Regions from separate parts of the Cupriavidus sp. 09_S30 genome, predicted to be linked through region 3. Evidence: predicted binding sites of a transcription regulator. Region 3 holds the regulator's gene; each other region holds the start of a gene.
The links. The regulator FNR, encoded in region 3, switches genes on or off when oxygen is low (the NO sensors DNR and NnrR bind a similar motif). The targets are predictions, from matches to a motif close to TTGATNNNNATCAA.
Positions count from the first base shown of each region.

Region 1: the regulator FNR is predicted to act here: its motif matches at 3,803-3,816, upstream of AC1Z3O_RS25020 (universal stress protein).
Region 2: the regulator FNR is predicted to act here: its motif matches at 3,152-3,165, upstream of AC1Z3O_RS13395 (DUF3149 domain-containing protein).

Region 1 covers NZ_JBXOWI010000002.1:1,087,568-1,093,203, reverse strand. Annotated here, with positions in the region: gene AC1Z3O_RS25035 (mechanosensitive ion channel domain-containing protein) at 1-659, shown strand, start outside; gene AC1Z3O_RS25030 (hypothetical protein) at 939-1,214, shown strand; gene AC1Z3O_RS25025 (FAD-dependent oxidoreductase) at 1,282-3,564, opposite strand; gene AC1Z3O_RS25020 (universal stress protein) at 3,938-4,417, shown strand; gene AC1Z3O_RS25015 (universal stress protein) at 4,445-4,897, shown strand; gene AC1Z3O_RS25010 (CBS domain-containing protein) at 5,019-5,489, shown strand.
Region 2 covers NZ_JBXOWI010000001.1:2,825,813-2,831,448, reverse strand. Annotated here, with positions in the region: gene purD (phosphoribosylamine--glycine ligase) at 1-205, opposite strand, end outside; gene AC1Z3O_RS13405 (YebC/PmpR family DNA-binding transcriptional regulator) at 323-1,048, opposite strand; gene AC1Z3O_RS13400 (helicase HerA-like C-terminal domain-containing protein) at 1,273-2,802, shown strand; gene AC1Z3O_RS13395 (DUF3149 domain-containing protein) at 2,840-3,004, opposite strand; gene upp (uracil phosphoribosyltransferase) at 3,227-3,877, opposite strand; gene AC1Z3O_RS13385 (Bug family tripartite tricarboxylate transporter substrate binding protein) at 4,042-5,100, opposite strand; gene AC1Z3O_RS13380 (DMT family transporter) at 5,363-5,636, shown strand, end outside.
Region 3 covers NZ_JBXOWI010000001.1:1,126,306-1,131,941, reverse strand. Annotated here, with positions in the region: gene rluB (23S rRNA pseudouridine(2605) synthase RluB) at 1-161, opposite strand, end outside; gene scpB (SMC-Scp complex subunit ScpB) at 166-1,221, opposite strand; gene AC1Z3O_RS05285 (sulfite exporter TauE/SafE family protein) at 1,822-2,589, opposite strand; gene fnr (fumarate/nitrate reduction transcriptional regulator Fnr) at 2,669-3,394, shown strand; gene AC1Z3O_RS05275 (hypothetical protein) at 3,476-3,721, opposite strand; gene AC1Z3O_RS05270 (hypothetical protein) at 3,718-3,933, opposite strand; gene ccoG (cytochrome c oxidase accessory protein CcoG) at 4,048-5,502, opposite strand; gene ccoP (cytochrome-c oxidase, cbb3-type subunit III) at 5,552-5,636, opposite strand, start outside.

The DNA of each region.
Region 1 (5,636 bases), on a different contig from region 3:
CCATGGCGAACAAGCTTGTCGCCACCAACCAGCTCTTTGACCTGGCGCACCGCCACCTGGGGTCGGTGGATATCCCGCTGCGCCCTCTTGGCGTGCCGTCAAGCGAACTGCCGGCGGCCGATCGCCGCATCCGTTTGCTGTCGACGGTCGGTATCTTCCAGGCCGTCGGCGCGGACGAGCTGGCACAACTGTCCCTGCGCCTCTCCCGGCACGAGTACGCCCCGCAGCAGCTTGTCGTGGCGAGCTCCGACGTCACGGACTACCTGCTCCTGGTCGATTCCGGCGTGCTTTCCGTTCGCGCGGACCGCGACGGCAAGCAGGTGGAGATCGCCCGCCTGGGGCCGGGGGATGCGATTGGCGAGCCCGGTGTGCTGGCCGGCATTGCCATGGACGTCACGGTTGAGGCACTGACGCCCGCCGTGCTCTATCGCCTGGACAAGGCAGATCTCACACCGATCCTCCATTCGCGCCCCGAAGTCGGCAGCCAGATGTGCCAACTCCTTTCCCAGCACCGCGAATCGTCGCAGGGATTTGCCGAGATCAAGCCGCCGCAGGCCAGCAAGGCGGGCATCCTGCAGTGGCTGCAGGACAAGATGCACAGCTTTCACCATCTGGCTGGCGACGGGGCACATCTCGGAGATCCATCGGAACCCCGATAAAGACCTCGACCCGAGGCATTTGAGCGGCGCCAGTTGCAAGCGATCGGCCGCAAACCGGCACTTGACAGACGTCAATCCACACGGCTTGGAGCGCGACTAAAGTTAAAGATGGCGACGCCTGCCGTTGCGTGCGCCGTGGTGGGCTGGATCGACCCATTGCGATTCCGCCATGGGCCTGCTGCCCGACACAGCGGCAGCCGATGCGCTCGGCACCGGGGTCGGCGCAGCACGGCGCGTGCACGGCGCGACTCGGGAGCCGCCCAGTACAGGAGATACGCAATGAACAAGGCAATGCCCGCCCACCCGCGCCAGCTTATGGCGAGCGCGGTGCAGATCCGCGAGGTGATCGGCCCCTTCGAGGCCGAAGTGATCGCCCAGATCCTTGCCCTGGAACCCACCCTCGACGATGTGCAGCTGGCCTATAAATGGCTGCGCTCGGACGAGCACCTGCTGCGTGGCATGGATTCGAGCCTGCTGACGGGCAAGGCCGCGCAGGTGTTCGAGGTGCTCGATGCGGAGTTTCCCGACTTCGACTCCAGCGGCCACCCTGCCTGAGGACGCGCCGGCGCCCGCGCCGGTCCATTGAGGCGTTCGCTCCGCGCAGCCGGCGTCGTTGCGCGAGTCAGCGCCCGTGGTCATCCTCGGGCGCGGGCACGATCGCGTGCAGCTCCGCCAGCACGCGGCGGGCGCTGTCATAGCCCTGCGCCTGCAGCCGCGCGATCGCTTCGCTGGAGAAGTCATAGTCCCGCGACGGCGGCATGTCCGGGTCGCTTTCGCGCGCGATGCGCGCCAGGGTGATGCCGGCGCGGTTACCCATCAGGCGGATGAAGCGGGGACGCTGCGCCAGCACGCGCACGGTCTCGGGATCGGCCAGTTGCAGGATCTCGCGCACCAGCTCGCGGAACTCGCCAGCGACCTCGACGAAGCGCGCGTCATTCTGCATGCGGTCGGCATAGACGATCTCGTCGCGCCGCAGCATCACCTCCGCCAGGTTGGCCGGCAGCCGGCGGCTGGCAGAGAAGAGGTCGACGACGAAGATCCGCTTGCCCACCGGGCCGCAGCGCTCCATCACCAGGTCGACCGGCGAATTGCTGACGATGCCGCCATCCCAGAAGGCCTGGTCTCCCACCATGGTCCAGGGCAGGCCTGGCGGCAGGCTGCCGCTGGCCATCAGGTGCGCGGGCGTGAGGTCGTCGACATAGCTGTCGAAGACTTCGAGCTGGCCGGTCCTGACGTTGGCGGCACTGATCAGAAGGCGCACCGGGCTCGACTTGAGCGCGGCGAAATCGACGTAGCGCCGCAGCATGGCCTCCATCGGCGAGGCATCGTACAGGCTGGTCCAGGCCCACGGCAGCTCGTCCTGCTCGACCCAGGGCACCATCCAGCGCGGGCGGAAGAAGCCCGGCACGCCCAGCGCAAAGATCTGCAAGGTGCTCAATATGCCGCGCACCGTCGCGAAGGGGATGGGCGCCGGCATGACAGACAGCTCCTGCCAGAATGCCGCCAGCGCGGCCGAGGCGTCGACCGGATGGCTTGCGATGATGGCCCCATTGAACGCGCCGATGGACACGGCGGCGACCGCATCCAGGCGCACCCCGGCCTCCTCGATGGCACGCACCGCGCCGCATTCGAAGGCGCCCAGGCAGCCGCCGCCCTGCAGCACCAGCACAGACTGCAGCGGCAGCGTTTCCAGCGAGGCCTGCTCGTCTGCCAGCGAATGCCGAGATGCATGCAGGTTGACGCGATAGCGGATCAGCGCTTCCGCCGCATAGGTCTCCTCCGCGCTGCGCCCCACCGAGAACAGCGCGCGGGGCACATTGTCCTTCAGGTAGAAGAGACTGAAGGACTTGTCGTCCAGCGAACCGCGCGCCACCGTGTCGTCGACATCGTCGGTGCTGCCGGAGAAGCTGAAGCTGGTGCCGAAGGCATTGCCGTAGTACATCGAGACATCGTCGTAGCGGCGCCGCTGTCCGAGCATATTGCGCGCGGCCAGCGCGCCCTGCTTGGCGGCATTGTCCCAATGCTCGATGCGCCGCTGCTGCGCAAAGACCGTATCGAAGAAATTGGCGACATCGCCTGCCGCGAACACATCGGGGTCATTCGACTGCAGGAAGGCATCGACCAGCACCCCGTTGTCCAGCGCGATCCCGCTACCGCGCAGGAAGCCCGTGTTCGGCTCGATGCCGACGGAGACCACGACGAAGTCACAGGGAATCTCCTCGCCGCAACTGGTGCGCACCGCCTGCACTCTTCCGTTGCCGAGCAAGGCGTGGGCGGTCGTGCCGGGCAGCGCGCGCACGCCGCTGGCACGGCAGCGCTCGGCAAAATAGGCGGACAGCAGCGGCGAGTGCAAGGCGGGAAACAAGGCGGGTGCCTTCTCCAGCACGGTGACTTGCAGCCCCAGGTCCTGCAGCGTGCTGGCCGATTCGAGGCCCACGAAGCTGGCGCCGATGATCACCACCCGCCGCGCGCCGCGCCGGATCTCCTCGCGGATCGCCTGTGCGTCGTCCACATTGTGCAGGTAGTGCACGCCGCCGAGCCCCTCGTGCGGCACGCCCAGGCGGCGCGGCGAGCCTCCGCTTGCAATCAGCAGTTTGCCGTAGCGGTACTTGTTGCCGTCGGTGGTGTGCACCGCGTGCGCCCGCAGCCGCACCGAATCCACTCTGGTCTTGCGCCGGACCGCAATGCGCCGGTCCCGGTAGAAGGAATCCTGGTGGATCTCCAGGCGCGCCTCGTCGCCGCCCGGGCCAAGGAAGCGGCCGCACAGCGGCGGGCGATGATAGGGCAGCCTGTCTTCCTGCGCCAGGATCATCACGCTGCCCTGAGCCCCCTCGTCGCGCAGCGTGCGTGCCGCAGTGGCGGCGGCAAGTCCGCCGCCGATGAGGAGGAAGTCGACCGATATCATTGCCAAGCCCCCCGAGGCCGCCCGTGGCCCGTCTGACCCGATGGCGGCAACCAGCCCTCACGCCAGTCCCCGCTGCATCACACCTTCAGGATACGCAATGCGTACCGCAGTGCAACAGCCGCCGCTCCTTGGCTCCGCCGGCTTGACGAGCGAACCATGGCGCGCCTCCCCTCGCCTGACGGGTCCTGAGGCCAGGATGTGCCGCCTTCGATCCGTGATCCGCGATCCACGCGATCTTCTGATCCAGATCAAGCCGAACAGCCCGCATCGGACCAAACTGAATGCAATGGAGCAGCAAGCAGCGGGAGTTGGTGCAGACGCTCGCTTGCCACAGAATCCCGCGCCCGGCACACAGAACAAGGAGTCCGACACCATGCCCCACACCATCCTGGTCGCCATCGACGACAGCCACTGCGCCCGGCAGGCATTGCAACAAGCCATCTCCCTGGCGGCCTCGGCCAAGGCGAAGCTGGAGATTCTCCACGTCATCGACTATGGCTTCCTGAAATACGACCTCGGCTACGTCGACGCCGGCACGCTGGGGCCGGAACTCGTTGTCGCCAGCGACGCCCTGCTGCGCGATGCTTCCGCCGCCGCGAGTGCGGCGGGCGTAGCCAACGGCATCCGCCTCATCGACGATGTGCTGACCTTGGGCGACATTCCGTCGACCATCCGCAAGGCGGCCAAGGCGTGCGGCGCGGACATGGTCGTGATCGGCACGCACGGCCGGCATGGGCTACGCCGCCTGCTGCTGGGCAGCGTGGCCGAAAGCCTGGCGCGCGAGTGCGACGTACCCGTGCTGCTCGTGCGAGAGGCGCCCGCGCAGGCGGCCGCGGCCCGCGCCGCGGCTTGATCACCGGTCAGCCCCGAGGAGACTCCCATGTACCAACGCATCCTGCTGGCGCTGGATGGCAGCCGCTGCGCCGACCTGGCAATGCAACAGGCCATCGGACTGGCCAAGGCCTGCGGCGGCACCATCGAAGCGATCTCTATCGCGGACGAGGTCGACATGCTGTACGAGGCCCGCTACTACGAGCCCGGCCAGTTGCACCGCGAGATGATCGCCGCCGGCGAGGAGCTCCTGGCCTTGGCGGCCAGCGAGTTCGCCGCGGCGGGCGTATCCGGCACGACGCGCCTGATCACCAAGCCGGTCGCGCCCGGGCAGCTCTCCGACACCATCGTCGCCGAAGCCGAGTTGTGGGGCGCCGACCTGCTCGTGCTGGGCACGCACGGCCGGCGCGGCCTGTCCCGCCTGGTGACCGGCAGCGTGGCCGAGGGGGTGGTGCGCAAGAGCAGGCTGCCGGTGCTGCTGGTACGGGCCGAAGAACCGTAGGCCGCGCACGCCGGAACCGGCGTGAGATGGGGGATTGAGGCCTGATCAAGATGGCGCGAAGCGCCGGCCATAGATTGAAGTGGCTGAAGTGGTGTAGAGGCCCGCATGCCAGGAGCCGTCCATGAGAGTCGACGAAGTCTGTTCCCGCGTGGTGCATCACGTTCCCGTGTCGTGCACGTTGCGGGACGCGGCCCGGCTCATGCGCGATCGTCACGCCAAGCTCTTGTTCGTCACCGAGAAGGCCGGTCCCTACTACCGCATCCTCGGGGTCATCACCGACCGCGATATGGTCGTGCACGGGTTGGCCGACTTCCCTGCCTGCGCCGACGCGCCGGTTTCCTCCGTGATGACGCCGGGCGTGATCACCACGGAGGGCCACGCGGCAGTGAGCGACGCTATGCGCAGCATGCTGGCGCATGGCGTGCGGCGCCTCGCCGTCAAGGATAGCGAGTTCACTGTGATCGGCATCCTCACGCTGGACGATGCGGTACGGTCGCTGGGCGCGGACGTCGGCATACTGACCGATGTGCTGCGGCGCGATCGGGAGCAGAGCAACCACTGCGGCACCGCTGCGCCCTTCTTCCGCGTCTAGCGCGCAAGGCGCTTCGGAGCGCGCCGCCCTCTCCCTTCTTGAGAGGAGTCGCCCCGGCCGCATCACCAGGCGGCGCAGACGGGGTACCGCCGGGCATCGGTCAGGGAAACCTGACAAACCCTCCCGGCTGGATGACATGCGATTCAG
Region 2 (5,636 bases), 1.7 Mb from region 3:
CGACCACGGTGAACTGCACGCCCTCGCGCTCGGCGAATGCGGCCAGCACTTCGGGGTCGGTCAGCGGCACGTTCTGCAGCCGCTTGTCGAGCGCCGTGCCGCCGTTGCCGGGCGCCACGTAGACGACCTGCACCTTGGGGGACTGGGCCAGTTTCCAGGCCAACGCGTGTTCACGGCCGCCCGAGCCGACAACCAATACTTTCATGATCCACTGCCAGAAAAGATGCGCCCGCGCGATGCCGCGACGGAGCCGAGGGGGCGCTGAAAGGGCGGAGCCGGCGCTTGCGCCGTTGGCTCCGCCGCCGGATTGCGCGATGCTCGCTTAGTCTTCGATGACCGCGTTGGTGAAGACTTCCTGCACGTCGTCGAGACCTTCGATCGCGTCGAGCAGCTTCTGCATCTTGACTGCGTCGTCGCCGCTGAAGCTGACTTCGTTCTGCGGCTTCATCACCACGTCCGCCACCTCGGCCTTGAAGCCGGCCGCCTCCAGCGCGGCCTTGACCGCGGCGAAGTCGTTGGGCGGGCAGACCACTTCGATGGAGCCGTCGTCATTGGTCACCACGTCGTCGGCGCCGGCCTCGAGGGCGGCATCCATCAGCTGGTCCTCGGGCGTGCCCGGTGCGAACAGGAACTGGCCGCAGTGGGTGAACATGAAGGCCACCGAGCCTTCCGTGCCCATGTTGCCGCCGTGCTTGGAGAAGGCATGGCGCACCTCGGCCACCGTACGGGTGCGGTTGTCGGTCAGACAGTCGACGATGATGGCTGCGCCGGCCAGGCCGTAGCCTTCGTAGCGGATTTCTTCGTAGTTGACGCCTTCCAGTCCGCCCACCCCGCGCTGGATGGCGCGCTGGATGTTGTCCTTGGGCATGTTGGCATCGGTGGCCTTGTCCATGGCCAGGCGCAGGCGCGGGTTGGAGTCCGCATCGCCGCCGCCGAGCTTGGCGGCAACCGTGATTTCCTTGATCAGGCGAGTCCAGATCTTGCCGCGCTTGGCGTCAGCTGCGGCTTTTTTGTGCTTGATATTGGCCCATTTTGAATGACCGGCCATGATTCTCTCCGAGGCGGAATGCTGGGGCGGCGCGCAGGTGTCTGCCGCCGCCGGGTGTACCGGGCGCGCCCGCCGTGCCGATGGGATCGGACACGGCGGGCGCACCATGTAATTGTTGTGCCTTGCTGCTGGCTATAATCAACCCTGCATTTTATCACGCGCCCCCGCCGGCGCCGGGGGCAGCGCGCCCGCCCGCGCCGTGCGCCACCGGAACGAGACACGCCATGGCAGAACCCATCGTCCTTGCCAAGAATGCCCAGCACGAGCTGGCCCTGTTGCCCCAGATGGGCAACCGCCACGGATTGATCACCGGCGCCACCGGCACCGGCAAGACAGTGACCCTGCAGACGCTGGCCCAGGGCTTCTCGCGCCTGGGTGTGCCGGTCTTCCTGGCCGATGTCAAGGGCGACCTCGCCGGCATCTCCCAGCCCGGACAGCCATCCGACAAGCTCAAGGCGCGCCTGCAGGAACTGCAGTTGCCGGAGCCGGCCTGGGGCGCCTGCCCGGCCACGCTGTGGGACGTATTCGGGCAGAAGGGGCACCCGGTCCGCGCCACCATCTCGCACATGGGGCCGCTGCTGCTGTCGCGCATGCTCGAGTTGAACGATACCCAGCAGGGCGTGCTCAACCTGGTCTTCCGCATCGCCGATGCCAACGGACTGCTGCTGCTCGACGCCAAGGACCTGCGCGCGATGCTGCAGTACGTGGGCGACAAAGCGGGCCAGTTCACCACCGAGTACGGCAATATCTCGGCCGCCTCGATCGGCGCGATCCAACGCGGCCTGATGGCGCTGGAATCGCAGGGCGCCGATGTCTTCTTCGGCGAGCCGATGCTGAACCTCGAAGACCTCATCCAGACCGACAAGGGCCAGGGTGTGGTCAACATCCTGGCGGCGGACCGGCTGCTGAACTCGCCCAAGCTGTACGCTACCTTCCTGCTGTGGATGCTGTCGGAATTGTTCGAGAAGCTGCCCGAGGCGGGCGACCTGGACAAGCCCAAGCTGGTGTTCTTCTTCGACGAGGCCCACCTGCTGTTCAATGACGCGCCCAAGGCCCTGCTCGACAAGATCGAGCAAGTGGTGCGGCTGATCCGCTCCAAGGGCGTGGGCGTGTACTTCGTCACGCAGAATCCGGCCGACATCCCCGACACCGTGCTCGGGCAGTTGGGCAACCGCGTGCAGCACGCGCTGCGCGCCTTCACTCCGCGCGACCAGAAAGCGGTCAAGGTGGCGGCCACCACCATGCGTGCCAACCCCGGGCTGGACCTGGAGAAGGCAATCGGTGAGCTGGGCGTGGGCGAGGCCCTGGTCTCGCTGCTGGATGCCAAGGGCACCCCGGGCGTGACCGAGCGCGCCTGGGTGCTGGCGCCCGGCAGCCGCATCGGACCCATCACCGACGACGAGCGCAAGCAACTGATGGCCACCTCGCTGGTGGCCGGTGCCTACGAGCAGGCCATCGACCGCGAATCAGCCTATGAAAAGCTGAAGGGCCGCGTGGCAGCCCCGGCGGGCAACGGCGCGCCCGCGCCGGCTAGCACGGATACGCCGGCCGAAGGCAGCGCGGCGGGTGGCTGGCTCGAGCAGGCGGGCGAGATTCTCGGCGGCCTGACGCGCGGCACCGGCAAGAGCGGGCGCGGTGACTCCATCCTGGAGTCGATGGCCAAGTCGGCGGCACGCACCGTCGGCTCGCAGGTCGGGCGCGAGCTGATCCGCGGCGTGCTGGGGAGCCTGCTCGGCTCGGGCAAGAAGAAGTAGGGCAGCCGACGCCGGGCACGGCGGCCGGCCCATTGCTTCAGCGGCCCGTGATCTGCCCGGCTGCCTGGGCGCGTGCCGCGTCCTCGCGCATCTTCTTGCGGAACAGCCTTGTGAAGAAGATGCCCATGCCGACGATGAAGGCGATCACGCCCAGGCTCATCAGGCCGACATCGGTGGTGAACAGGATCTTGATTGCAGCCATGGCTCGTCTCCGTAGTCTACGCACTGCCGTAAGGGGGCGGCTGGGACCTGCTGCGTTCCGCCAGGAACGCATCGCCGTCGACGCCGATCACGCGCCGGACGGCTGAGATTCAGACACGAGTGTAGGGGCATGTGCGGGCGGCGGGCCTTGAGGCCCGTCAAGCCCGCTGCAGACGGGCGGGCGCGCGCAGCGCCCGTGCTGGCGGCCGGGCGGCCGCGCGCGTCAGTTCTTGGTGCCGAACAGCCGGTCGCCGGCATCGCCCAGGCCGGGCACGATGTAGGCATGCTCGTCCAGGCGGCTGTCGAGCGAGGCCACGAACAGCTTCACGCCGGGATGCGCTTTCTGGAAGACCTCGACGCCTTCGGGGGCGGCCACCAGCGCGACAAAGGTGATGGCCTCGTCCTTGACGCCGCGGCGCTTGAGCACGTCCACCGCATGCGCGGCGGAATAGCCCGTGGCCACCATCGGGTCGCACAGGATGAAGCTGCGGTCTTCCACGTCAGGCAGGCGCACCAGGTATTCCACCGGACGGTGCTGCTCGTCGCGATAGACGCCGATATGGCCGATGCGCGCCGACGGGATCAGCTCTACCAGTCCGTCGCTCATGCCGACGCCCGCGCGCAGCACGGGCACGATGGTCAGCTTCTTGCCGGCGATCACGGGTGCGTCCAGGCCGACCAGCGGCGTCTCGATATGGCGGGTGGTCAGCGGCAGGTCGCGGGTGATCTCATAGCCCATCAACAGCGTGATCTCGCGCAGCAGCTCGCGGAAGGTGCGCGTGGAGGTCTCCTTGTCGCGCATATGCGAGAGCTTGTGCTGGATCAGCGGGTGGTCGAGGATGAACAGGTTGGGGAATCGCGGGTCTTGCTTCATGGCGGCTAGCGGGAGAGGGCAGCGTGCAGGGGGGGCCGCGGCGGCACGGGCTGCCTCGGCGGGATTGGCGCGATTGTAAAGGAAGCTGGGCCGGTCGCGTCGGGGCCGGCCGGCGCGGCGGCCGGCACGTGGCGCCCCCGCCGCGCCGCGCCTGCCGAAACCTGTCAGTCGACGGTGATGCTGGCGCTGCGCGCCACCTTGCCGAAGCGTTCATATTCCGACAGCGTCAGGGCCTGCAGCTCGGCTGCGCTCGATCCCTTCGGGCTGAAGCCGGCCACGCCGAGCTTTTCGCGCACGTCGGGCCGGGCCAGCGCCTCGACGAAGGCGGTATTGAGCGCCTGCACCACTGCGGGCGGCATGCCGGCCGGGCCATAGACGCCGAACCAGGGGTCGACCGCGTAGCCGGGCAGGCCGGCCTCGGCCAGCGTCGGCACATTGGGCAGCGACGGCGCGCGGCTCTTGCCCGCCACCGCCAGTGCGCGCAGCTTGCCAGCCTGGATGTGGGGCAGCGAGGCCGGCAGGTTGTCGAACATCACCTGCACGTGGCCGCCCAGCATGTCGTTGATGGCGGGGCTGCTGCCCTTGTACGGTACGTGGACCAGGCCGGTCTGCGTCATCTGCGAGAACATTGCCCCGGCCAGGTGCATCGACGTGCCGGCGCCGGCAGTGGCGTAGGTCAGCCCGGGGTGCAACTTGGCGTAGGCGATCAGTTCAGGCACGGTCTTGGCCGGCAGGGCAGGGCTGACCTCCAGCACGATGGTCGAGTTGCCCAGCAGGCTGATGGCGGTGAAGTCCTTGCGCGGGTCGAAGGGCACGTGGCGGTAGATGTGCGGGTTCAGCGCATTGGTGGAGATGGCCCCGAAGCCGATGGTGTAGCCGTCGGGCGCGGCCTTGGCCACCACACCCATGCCGATGTTGCCGCCCGCGCCGGGGCGGTTCTCCACCACCACCGGTTGGCCGAGCTTCTGTGCAACCTTCTCGCCCACGGTGCGGGCCACCAGGTCGGTGGTGCCGCCGGCCGCGTAAGGCACGATGAAGCGGATGGGCTTGCTCGGGTAGTCGCTGCCCGCCAGCGCGGGCGCGGACAGGATGGCCAGCCCGGCCGCGCAGGTGCCGGCAAGCGCGCCGGCCAGCAGGCGGCGGCGCCGCGCCGAGCGGGTGTCGGCTTGAGCCGACGGGAACGAGGTGGCCGGGGTGGCCGGGGTCTCGATCGGCGTTGTCATGGGGGAGTTTCTCCTTCGTATTGTTTGTCATTGGGCGGGCCCCGCTGCGGGGCGGGGCGCACAGCTTAAGGCAGAAGCGCCAGGCCTGCCAGCGGCCTCGCGGGTCCCGGGGCGCGGCCGATGCCGGCAGCGCTTTTCGCATACAATCGTCGCGTCGCCTGTATCGCGCTCCGCTCACCCACGACCGCCCGCCGTCCGGCGCGGCGGCGAAGCCATTCTTGCCGTGCCCGCATCCCCGAAAACCCTGTCCCTGCCAGCCGAGATGTCCTCGCCTACGCGCAGCGGGCTGGCCATTGCCGCCGTCGGTGCGGTGCTGTTTTCCGCCAAGGCGATCGTTGCCAAGCTGATGTACCGCTACCAGGTCGACGCCGTGATGGTGATCACCCTGCGCATGCTGTTCGCGGTACCGTTGTTCATGGCGATCGGCTGGTGGCAATCGCGCCGCCTGCCTGCGCTGTCCTGGGCCGACCGGGGGCGCGTGGTGTTCCTGGGCTTTATCGGCTACTACCTGTCCAGCTTCCTGGATTTCCTCGGCC
Region 3 (5,636 bases):
ACCAGGTTGCGCAAACCGCGCCGCAAGCCCTTGCGGCGGGCGCCGCCTTCGCTGGATGCGCCAGGATCGGCCGCACTGCCGGCATCGCTGCCCGGCGCGTCCGCGTGGCGGACGTCTTGCTCTACAGAATCGGACAAAGTATTCACAATCGGATGTTGCATGGGTTCAGTTGGGCAGACGCTCGTCGCGCGCGTCGCGCTCGCCGTCGGCCAGCGGAAGATCGTTGGCCGGCGCGTCCTGGCCCGCTGGGGCGCTCAGGGGTGCGGCTGCAGAGTCGGCCGGGGGTGGGGATTCGGCGTCGGCGAGCGGGCTGGCACCTTGGTCCGGCGCCCCCGCTTGCCCCGCCTCGGCGCGCAGCGGCTCAGCCGGCTGCACACCTTCCATTGCTTGCGTCTCGGGATGTTGTATTTCTTGTACCTGCTGTATTGCCTGTCGTTGCTCGATGACCTGGATTTCCGCGACCTCCTCAGCGTCCCGCGGCACGGCGGCCAGCACCTCGTCCGCTGCCTGCGCCTCCGGGACGCCCTGCGGCTCGATCGGCTCGGCACCATCTTCCGGCGCCACCTGCTGCGCGTTGGCAGCCTCGCTGGCCGGCGCACCTTCCAGCATGGCCGGCGCGAGTGCCCCGCGCTCCACGTTCACTGCAGCCTGGCCCAGCGCCTCGAAATCGATGTCCTGCTGATCCAGCAGCGCGGCCTGAATCTGCGCCTGCGCATCCTCGAGCTGGGGCAGTTCATCCAGCGTGCGCAGCCCCAGATCGTCCAGGAATGCCTTGGTGGTCGCATACAGGGCCGGCCGACCCGGAACATCGCGGTGACCGATCACTTCGATCCACTCACGGTCCTCGAGCCGCTTGATCACTTCGGTGCTGACCGTGACACCGCGGATCTCCTCGATGTCGCCACGCGTGACGGGCTGCCGGTAAGCGATGATGGCCAGCGTCTCCATGACCGCACGCGAATATTTGGGCGGTTTTTCCGGATTCAGGCGATCCAGGTATTCCCGCATTCCCGGCCGGCTCTGGAAGCGCCAACCGCTGGCCAGGGCCACCAGCTCCACGCCGCGCTGCTGCCAGTCCTGGCGCAGCTCTTCCAGCAGCACACGAATGGTATCGGCGCCCACCTCATCGGCAAACAGGCGGCGCAGGTCGGCAACACGCAAGGGCTCCTGCGCACAGATCAGCGCGGTCTCGAGGACGATTTTCGCCTCTTGGGTATTCATATATGGATGTGTGCAGCCTGTCTTTGCACCTGCCTCCGGCAGACGCCAGAGGTTTCGGGAATTTCGGATTCAGCGAGGCCGAAGCGCCATCGCCATCTCATTGTGCGGCCGGCCGGCATGCCATCCGCATGAAAGCCGCGCGCCCATCTTGTTCTGCTTCGGGTTGCCGGGTCAGTCCGGCGGAGAATTGCCCTGCCGCCGGCATCGGCGCCGACCGTAAGGCCTCTTGCGTCGCGCTGCCCTTCTGGAGCAGCGACATGGCACGAAATGGCTGAACCCTTTCGGCCGCAAGAACGATGCAGTCAACCGCACGGCGTACGCGTTTCCCGCAACACAATGCCAAGCCGGTCTTTTGAACCGGATCTTTTCAACCGGAGTGGCTTGCTGCGAGGGGGCCCGGCCGCCAGGAGCATCCTGCCCGGCAAGGCAATCCGGCCAGCATGTGATGCTGCCCGGCGAGACCGCGGCTGCGCCAGCGCGATACTGCAATTCTGCCGATTGTATGGCATTCCGGGCCGGCGCTGCAACCGCCCCGTCGGTGGGATGCGCCCGCCACTTCGGCCGGCACGAGCCGCATCGGCCACCCACCACGGTGTCGGCTCAGAAGACGACGCAGAAACCGTGCTCGGCGAGGGTGTGCGGCAAGACCGCGGCCCGGGCCAGACCGGCCACGCCGAATGCCGTCACCGCCACGCCGGCGCTGGCGCGCACCCAGGGCCGGCGCGACCACTGCCGCAACAGGCCCGATAGGCCTGACAGCATCAGCAGGTTGGGCAAGGTGCCAAGACCGAACACGCCCATGAGCAAGCCCCCCGACAAAGCGTTGCCCGCAAGCAACGACAAGGCCAGCGCACCATAGACCATGCCGCACGGCACCAGCCCCCACGCCAGGCCGATGCCGAAGCGGCGCAACAGCCGCCCGCGGCCGGCCACGAGCGGCGTGCTGGCCGGCTGGCGCGCGCGTGTGGCGGCGCCCAGCCTTCGCGCGACACCGCCGGCAACCCGCGCCGCCAGCCGCTCCAGAACCGCGAACTGTGGCGTGCGCCCGCCCAGCAGCCAGAGCCCCGACAGCACCAGCATCAGGCTGCCGGCAATGAAGAGCGCGCGCTGCACGGGCAGATAGTCGGCACGCCACGCCCCGGCGCCGACCGCGCCAAGCGCCGCGCCCAGCAACATATAGGTAGAGACGCGGCCCACGTGCATCGCCAGTTGCTCGCACAGCCAGTCGCGTGGCCTGCGCAGCACTGCAACGGGGATGCCCTCGCGCCGCTGCTCGACGGCAAGCGCAATGCCGCCGCACATCGCAGCGCAGTGCACGCCACCCAGCAAGGCCAGCAGAAATACGCTGAAAAACACTGCGACAGTCAACTTTCACTCCCCTTCAGATCGCTACGCACAGTAAAATGCATTTATTGTGCCCTCGCAGCTTACTTAAACAGGCCCCCAATTGCTCAATTCCATTCCCGTCACCGCAATGTCGCCCCGTTGCTCGTCCTGCTCGCTGGGGCATCTGTGCGTACCGGTCGGCATGAATCGCAATGACGTTGAGAAGATCGATTCGCTGGTCAAGGAGCGCGTGCGAGTCCACAAGGGCGAGACCCTCTATCGGCTGGGCGAGCCCCTCAGCGCGGTCTACGCCGTGCGCTTCGGCACGCTGAAGACGCATGTGACGATGGAGGACGGCCGCTCCCAGATCACCGGCTTCCACCTCCCCGGCGAGGTCGTCGGCCTCGACGGCCTGGGCGAGATGCAGCATGCCTCCGATGCCACGGCGCTGGAAGACACCGAGGTCTGCGTGATGCGCTTCCAGGACTTGCAGACACTGTCGGCCGACGTGCCCTCCCTGCAGCAGCAGTTCCTGCGACTGATGAGCAAGGAGATCACGCAGGACCAGGTCATGCTGCTCACGCTGGGCTCGATGCGCGCCGAAGAGCGCCTCGCCGCCTTCCTCGTCAACCTGTCCGAGCGCCTGTCCGAACGCGGCTACTCGTCCACCGAGTTCGTGCTGCGCATGAGCCGCGAGGAAATCGGCAGCTATCTCGGCCTGAAGCTCGAGACGGTCAGCCGGCTGTTCTCCCGTTTCGCCGAAGCCGGCCTGATCCAGATCCGCCAGCGCCACGTCAAGCTGGTCGACGTGCCCGGCATCAAGCAAGTCTACGGCAAGGCCTGCTGAGGCGGCGACCGCCGCAGGCGCGGCAGGCCGCCGCCCGCGGCAAGCCATATCGCGCCACCCGCGGCCGGCGCCCGTCATCGCCTACTCCAGTTCGTCGGTATCGCTCAGGCGGATCGGCATCGTGTAGAGCGTCAACGCGCTAGACAGGGCGCACAACAGCCACGCCAGCAGGAATCCGATCGTATAGACGGCCTCGCGCGAGGCCTCGATGGGCCGGCCGAACAGGCTGAGGTCGCTCGGGTCCACCAGCGAGAACACCACCGCGGTCGCCAGCCCGCCGACCAAGAAGGCCGGCCACAGTACCCACATCAGCCAGCGCGCCCTCATGGCCGCCCCGCTGCCGGCGCCATCGCCGCCCGTTGCGGCCCCTGCCGCTCCACCACCAGGCCATGTTGCTTCACGCCCTCGACGATGGGCTTGTCCGGATGGCTCATGGCCAGCCAGATGGTGAAGCCACAGGCCACCATCGCCGCCAGCGGGCCGCTCATGAGCAGCCACGGCCAGGGTTCCTTCCACCAGGGATTGCTTTGTTGCTTCATCAAGCGGGCCTCCGTAGTCGGTTGTCGGCTGGGTCCTTGCATGGAAACGCTCACTGCTTTCATTCGGCAAGGGCAGTGCTGCCGCCCTTGCCTGTCTGCTACCCCTGCGCGAGGCTACAGGTCGCGCGGCACGATGAAGCTGGTCGACTGGCTGATCTCGACTTCGCGCTCACCCTCGCCCTTCACCGTCACGTTGATCTTGTGCGTGCCCTGGCGCGCCTCCTCGATCGGCACCCGCACGCGAATCGGCAGCAGCCGGTTCGAGGTCGGCGCGATCTCGCCGATGACGCCGTCGTACTCCACCGTCATGTGGCCAAGCTCGGCACTGTCCGCGCGGATGGCGATGCGCATCGGCGACTCGCTGGTGTTGATCACCTGCAGGCGGTAGACGTTCTCGATCCAGCGCCCTTCCACTTCGCGCCCGAGGGCGCCGCGGTCGCGGATGATGTCGACCTTGAGCGGGGTACGCAACATCAGCGACACCGCGAAGCCGGCCAGCAGCGCGAACCAGATCGCTGTGTAGATCATCACGCGCGGACGCAGCAGGCGCGCGCGCGCCGACTTGGCCGTCAGGCCCTTGCGCATCGCGTTCTCGGACGTGTAGCGGATCAGCCCGCGCGGGTACTCCATCTTGTCCATCACCTGGTTGCAGGCATCGATGCAGGCGCCACAGCCGATGCAATCGTACTGCAGCCCGTCGCGGATATCGATGCCGGTCGGGCAGACCTGCACGCAGATGCTGCAGTTGACGCAGTCACCCAGCCCCGCGGCGCGATGGTCGGCCTTGCGCGAACGGCTGCCGCGCGGATCGCCGCGCCCCGTATCGTAGGTGACCACAAAGGTGTCGCGGTCCACCATCACGCTCTGGAAGCGGGCGTACGGGCACATGTACTTGCACACCTGTTCGCGCATGAAGCCGGCGTTGCCCCAGGTGGCGAAGGCGTAGAACAGCATCCAGAAGATCTGCCAGGGCCCCAGCGCCAGGTGCATCACCTCACCGCCGAGTTCGCGGATCGGTGCGAAGTAGCCGATGAAGGTGAAGCCGGTCCACAGCGCCACCAGGATCCACAGCACATGCTTGGTCGCCTTCAGGCGCAGCTTGCGCAAGCTCCATGGATCGCTGTCGAGGCGGATGCGCGCGAAGCGGTCCCCTTCGACATGCCGCTCGATCCACATGAAGATCTCGGTGTAGACCGTCTGCGGGCAAGCGTAGCCGCAGAACAGGCGCCCCGCGATGGCTGTGAACAGGAACAGCGCCAGCGCGGAAATCACCAGCAGCACGCTCAGGTAGATCACATCCTGCGGCCACAGCACCAGCCCGAAGATGTAGAACTTGCGCGCGCCGAGGTCGAACAGCACGGCCTGGCGGCCGTTCCATTGCAGCCACGGCGTGCCGTAGTAGATCAGCTGCGTTAGCAGCACCATCCAGACACGCCAGTTCGAGAAGGCCCCGCTCACCGAGCGGGGGTAGATCTTGCGGCGTACCTCGTACAGCGCCTCGTCAACCGACTCGCCCGAGGCTAACGCCTCGGCCTTGCGGATCAGAGGTTCCATCCCCGGCGTATTCATTACCTAGCTCCAGCGCACGCGCCTTGCGGCGCGGCGCGATGCGAGATCCTCATTGAGAAGCTCCCGCCGTGTTGGACAAGCCCCAGACGTAGGCGCTCAGCATGCGGATGCGCTCAGGCGTCAGGATTTCCTCG